2 regions of the Pseudoalteromonas sp. S4492 genome follow, and region 1 is predicted to be linked to the other one. Evidence: predicted binding sites of a transcription regulator. Region 1 holds the regulator's gene; the other holds the start of a gene.

The links. The regulator sigma-54, encoded in region 1, starts transcription at its own class of promoters, with help from an activator protein. The targets are predictions, from matches to a motif close to GTTGGCACGNNNNTNGNNT.
Region 2: CWC28_RS00790 (flagellar basal body rod protein FlgF) is a predicted target of sigma-54. The motif match lies at 1,451-1,469, and genes of this name have one in related genera.

The regions. Positions count from the first base shown of each region.
Region 1 is NZ_PNCP01000019.1:93,779-96,944, reverse strand. Features, by position in the region: gene lptA (lipopolysaccharide transport periplasmic protein LptA) at 1-260, shown strand, start outside; gene lptB (LPS export ABC transporter ATP-binding protein) at 257-982, shown strand; gene CWC28_RS05965 (RNA polymerase factor sigma-54) at 1,098-2,594, shown strand; gene hpf (ribosome hibernation promoting factor) at 2,622-2,909, shown strand; gene ptsN (PTS IIA-like nitrogen regulatory protein PtsN) at 2,913-3,166, shown strand, end outside.
Region 2 is NZ_PNCP01000004.1:23,050-26,215, reverse strand. Features, by position in the region: gene flgG (flagellar basal-body rod protein FlgG) at 1-630, opposite strand, end outside; gene CWC28_RS00790 (flagellar basal body rod protein FlgF) at 652-1,416, opposite strand; gene flgE (flagellar hook protein FlgE) at 1,577-2,944, opposite strand; gene CWC28_RS00780 (flagellar hook assembly protein FlgD) at 2,997-3,166, opposite strand, start outside.

The DNA.
Region 1 (3,166 bases):
ATTTCGAAGAAAAGCAAGCTGATGGCACCGTAATGAGCGCCAGTGCACAAGAAGTACGTTACGATGTTGCGAAACGCTTCTTAACACTCAATGGCGAAGCTGAAGTCACTCAATCGGGTCAAAAAGTAACGGCCAAAAGCATTACCTACGATATGGCTCAACAGCTGATCAGCGCAGAAAAAGACGAAAACTCAACAGATCGCGTACACACGATCCTCGTTCCAGTTGAAAACAAAAAAGATAACAAAGGCCAACCATGAGCACATTAAAAGCAGAGCTTTTAGCTAAGAGCTACAAAGGCCGCCAAGTGGTTAAAAATGTAGGCCTTGAAGTTGAAGCTGGCAGCATTGTTGGTTTACTTGGTCCAAATGGCGCAGGTAAAACGACAACCTTCTATATGATTGTAGGCTTAGTACCTAGCGACAAAGGTAAAATCAGCATTGATGATAACGACATTACGCTTTTACCAATGCATAGCCGCGCACGTTTAGGTATTGGTTATCTGCCGCAAGAGTCGTCAATTTTTAGAAAGTTGACGGTTTATCAAAACTTGATGGCAATTTTAGAAACCCGTAAAGATCTAAATAAAACCACCCGCGAAGAAACGCTAAACAGCTTACTCGACGAATTTAGCATTCAACATATCCGTGACAGCCAAGGTATGGCGCTGTCAGGTGGCGAACGTCGCCGCGTTGAAATTGCTCGCGCATTAGCCGCAAATCCTAAATTTATCCTTTTAGATGAGCCTTTTGCTGGTGTTGATCCAATTTCAGTGTTAGATATAAAGAAAATTATTGAGCACCTAAAAAACCGCGGTATTGGGGTACTCATTACTGACCATAATGTTAGAGAAACCCTTGATGTTTGTGAAAAAGCCTACATTGTTTCTCATGGGGAGCTAATTGCATCAGGCACACCTGAGCACGTATTAGCTGACCAAACTGTACGTGATGTATATCTAGGCGAGCAATTCAGGCTGTAACCATTACGCCACCGACTAGAGCATCTGCTAGACTTATAACAATGACAATAAATCGATAATTTTTTAACTGTCACAGCACAGTCATCGATAACTTAAAAAGGATTGTTAGGGATACATGAGGCAATCATTACAGCTGCGCATGGGCCAGCAACTTACAATGACTCCACAACTGCAACAAGCGATTCGTTTGTTGCAGCTCAGTACATTGGATCTCCAGCAAGAAATTCAAGAAGCGCTTGATAGTAATCCCCTACTTGAAGTGGAAGAGGCTGATTACAACGAAGAAAGTATCGGTAAGAATGAGCAAAAAGCTGAATCTGACGATATGCAACTAAGCGCGTCTGCAGAAGAAGCACCTAGCGAATACGAGCAAGAAAGCAGTGACGCCCTCAATAAAGACACCGTAAGTGATGACTTAGCAATGGACGTCACGTGGGACGAGTACATGAGTGCTGCCCCATCAACATCATCAGGACCTATGCCTGAAGATGAGTCTATTTACCAAGGCGCATCAACTGAAACCCTACAAGAATACCTAATGTGGCAATTACAGCTCACGCCATTTAGCCCAACTGACGAAGCGATTGCCGTAGCCATAGTAGAAGCCATAGACGACTCAGGTATTTTAACGATCAGCTGTGAAGATATTGTCGAAAGCTTTAATCAAAATAACGATGAAGAAGAAATCGAACTTGATGAAGTTGAAGCGGTCTTAAAAAGAATACAATTATTCGATCCTGTTGGTATTGGCGCGCGCAGTTTACAAGAATGCCTGTGTATTCAGCTTCGTCAATTTGACGCTAGCACACCATATTTAGCTGAAACTAAAATGGTTTTATCTGAGCATATCGAATTATTAGCGAGTCGCGACTATCGCACTTTGATGAAAAAGACTAAGCTTAAAGAAAATGAGCTTAAAGAAGTGATGACGCTTATTCACAGCTTAAATCCTAAGCCTGCGGATAGCATAGTACGCGAAGAGTCTGAGTACGTTATACCTGATGTATCAGTGAAAAAAGTAAAAGGTCGCTGGGTGGTTGAGTTAAACCCAGATTGTATGCCAAAGATTAGAGTAAACAGCCAATATGCGGCTATGTCTCGCTCAGTAAAATCGAGTAGCGACAGCCAATTTATTCGCTCTCACTTACAAGAAGCAAAGTGGTTTATTAAGAGCTTAGAAAGCCGTAACGATACGTTATTAAAAGTAACCAACTGTATCGTTCAACAACAACAAGCTTTCTTTGAGCACGGCCCTGAAGCGATGAAGCCGATGGTGCTAAATGATGTTGCTGAAATGGTCGAAATGCATGAATCGACAATTTCACGTGTAACAACGCAAAAATATATGCATACCCCGAGGGGTATTTTTGAGTTGAAATATTTCTTCTCAAGCCATGTCAGCACCGAAAATGGTGGTGAGTGTTCTTCTACGGCAATACGCGCTTTAATCAAGAAGTTAGTGGCCGCAGAAAACTCAGCTAAACCATTGAGTGATAGTAAAATTGCAGATATATTGGCTGAGCAAGGAATTAAAGTAGCTAGACGTACAATTGCAAAATATCGTGAGTCTCTAGCAATACCTCCGTCTAATCAGCGCAAGAGTTTGATTTAGACGTTTTACATAGAAGGAAAAATGCTTATGCAACTAAATTTAACTGGTCGTCATGTAGAAATCACTGATTCATTAAGAGACTATGTAAACACCAAGTTTGCGAAACTAGAAAGGCATTTTGACCATATAAATAATGTTCATGTCATTCTAGATGTAGAAAAATTAAGCCAAAAAGCAGAAGCAACTTTACATGTAAACGGAGGCGAATTGTTCGCTTCTACAGAACATCAAGATATGTACGCAGCCATTGACTCACTGATCGATAAGCTTGATCGCCAAGTCATTAAACACAAAGAGAAATTAGCTCGACATTAAATTATGAAACTAAGTTCACTTACTAACCAGGACTGCAGCAAAGCTGCGGTCCTTTTTAATAGCAAAAAAAGAATTCTTGAATATATCAGCGAACTGGCCCACCAGCAGCTTCCTCATTTATCGCAACAAGATATCCTAGATGCTTTGCTCAACCGAGAAAAACTAGGCAGCACCGGCATCGGTCGCGGTATTGCTATTCCCCATGGTCGAATGAGCGGTGCCGATGAACCCCATGCGTTTATCATAGTGAGTGAATC
Region 2 (3,166 bases), on a different contig from region 1:
ATCGATACCTGGGTTACCTTGCACAGGCGCACCACTTACAGCGGTTTCTGTGTATAAGTTTTGTCCCATAGGCTCAAGACCCGATGGATTAATAAAATCACTAATCGTTAGCTGACCAATGACCACGTTGTCTGGTTGCCCTGAAATACGCACTGACACTTCACCGTCTTGTGAAACAGTAATTGATTGCGCATCGTCTGGAACATTCATTTCCGGTTGCAAAGGAAAACCCGCGCCCGATGTTACAATGCGGCCATCTTCGTCAGTCGTGAATTGACCGTTACGCGAATAGGCAATGTTGCCATCCGGTAATTGCACTTCAAAAAAACCAGGGCCTGAAATCATCCAGTCCAGTGAATTTTCAGTGGTAAGCATGTTACCTTGTGAAAAGTTCTTTTGGTTGGCAACCACTTTGGCACCCGCACCAAGCATTAAGCCTGATGGCATTTCAGTGTCTTGTGACGAACGACCACCTGGTTGGTTGATGTTTTGATATAGTAAATCTTCAAATACGGCGCGGCTTTTTTTGTAACCGACCGTGCTGGCATTCGCGAGATTATTTGAGATCACCGAAATATCGGTTTGCTGGGCGTCAAGCCCGGTTTTACTGATCCATAATGCAGGATTCATAACTCTACCCTCTCAGTCATCTTAAACAATGCGTAACAGCTGATCTTGACGCTCATCGAGCTCTTCGGCTGTTTTCATCAATTTAACTTGTAATTCAAATTGGCGTTGATTGCTGATCATGTCGACCATTTCATGCACCGGGTTTACGTTTGACATTTCAAGCGTTCCCGATAGTACTTTCACATTTGGCGAAATATCACAAAAACCACACAGGTCATTGATCAGCATGTCTTCTTTTGGTCGAAATAAACCGTCATTACCTTTTTCAAGCTGAGTGTTATCAGCCTCAATCACTTTTAAGCGATCAACCACTTCTAAAAAGTTCGCTGGTGCACCTTGCGGGCGAACCTGAATAGCACCGTCTTCACTAAACTCAACTTTCTCGATAGGTAATGGCAGAATGATTGGACCACCTTCGCCAATTACTTGACGGCCATGGCTGGTGATCAACGCACCATCTGGAGTAATGTTTAATGTGCCTGTTTTGGTGTATGCCTCATTGCCTGATGCATCTTGTACACTCAACCAACCACGGTCACTCATAGCAATATCAAGCTCACGGCCAGTTTCTACATAACCACCAGATTGCATGTTAGATCCTGGGCGTTCTTGCATTGCAAACACCCTCGATGGCAGACCTTCCCCGAAGGCTTGCATAGAGCGAGCTTGTGCAAAATCAGCTTTAAAGCCAGTGGTGTTAGCATTCGCAAGATTGTTAGCCTTGAGCTCAAGACCGCGCAAACTTTGCTTAGCACCCGACATGGCAATGTAGACCATTTTGTCCATAACATTGACTCACTAAAAATACGATAACTAAGAAATGCAATAAAAGTGCCAAAGTAAAATTGACGCTGAAATAGGAGAGAAAAATGAGCTGCTAGAATGAAAAAAGGCTGCCAATAGAGGGAGCAGCCTTCGTGTCGGATTATGCTTAGAGCCGTTAAGATTAACGGATCTGTAGGATGTTTTGTTGTAGCGTTGAGTTAACCTCAAGCGCACGTGAGTTAGCTTGGAAGTTACGCTGCGCACTAATCAAATCAACAAGTTCATTCGTTAAGTTAACATTTGATTGCTCAAGTGCTGATGAGTTGATTGAACCTAAAGTACCTGAACCTGGTTCACCAGCAATTGGCTCACCTGACGTTAAACTCTTCTTCCAAGAAGTATTACCTACTTGCTGTAAACCTTGTGAGTTCGAAAAACGAACCATTGCAACTTGACCTAAGAACGAGGTATCACCATTACTATACGATGCAACAATTTTACCATCAGAGCCGATATCAATACCCGATAGACGACCTACCGTCGCACCGTCTTGCTCAAGTGCTTTCACTTCAAAGTTACTTGCATATTGAGTTGGTACTTTATTCGCTGTTGCCGCTTCATCACGCCAGTTCATTGTTACATCATCTGGGAAGCTCGCACCATTAGAAAGTAAATCAGATAGACCTGTTGCAGCACCGGCACCATTTGGTAGGGTTAAAGGATTAAAAGTTGTATCTGTATTTGCTACACCATCCGTGCTAAGTGGTAAACCGCTCGCATCAAATTGGAATGTAGTTAATGGAGTATAAGGTGTTGTTGTTTGCTCTACACCACTAGAGTCAAATGGCTTTTCATCAAGTGTTGCATACACTTCCCACTCATTCTCATTACCTGTAGTCGCTGAGTCAGTTTTCACAAAGAAGAATTGTAAAATATGTGGCTCACCTAATGAATCATATACAGTTGTCGACGTTGAACTGTTGTAAGTCGCACTTGTTTCAGGATCAAATGGTGTCACTGTTGGCGCAGAGGCACGCGAATCAAGGTTAAATGATGAGTAAACATTCGTCGTTGCACGCGGTGAACCTGAAGCATCAGGAATTTGTAGTGCAGATGAAGTACTTAAACTAACAGAGGTTGTATCACCGGTTGCTTCATCAACAGGGAAACCTTGTAAGTAATTGCCGCTCGCATCAACAATAAAGTTATCTTTATTAAGTTTGAACGCACCAGCACGCGTATAAGTAAAGTCTTGTGCACCTAAGTCATTAGCCATTGCGAAGTAACCTTCACCCGTAATCGCTAAATCTAAAGAGTTATTTGTGAATGATAACGAACCTTGGTGGAATTGCTGTGCCACCATGGTTGTTCTTACACCGTCACCATTTTTTGTTTTACCAGAGCTAAATACTGATGATGCGTACACATCAGCAAACTCTGCACGAGACTCTTTGAAGCCCGTAGTATTCACGTTCGCAATGTTATTTGCGGTAACGTCTAAATCTTTTTGCGCGGCTGCTAAACCTGTTAATGCAATATTGAAGCTCATAACTCACCTCTAACCTATCTCTTAGCCTAAGCTAACCCAAACCTTTTTTTACTTATGCGATTTCAGCTATATCAGTCAGCCTAACCGCACCCTCTTTTGTATTTACGATAATGCCGCTGCTACCATTGATATTGACACTTTCAATATTTTTAAAGGTCGCCATTGGCAGGCTGCTGTAGTCACCATTTACATAGCCTTCAGCACTGATGTCATACTCACCTT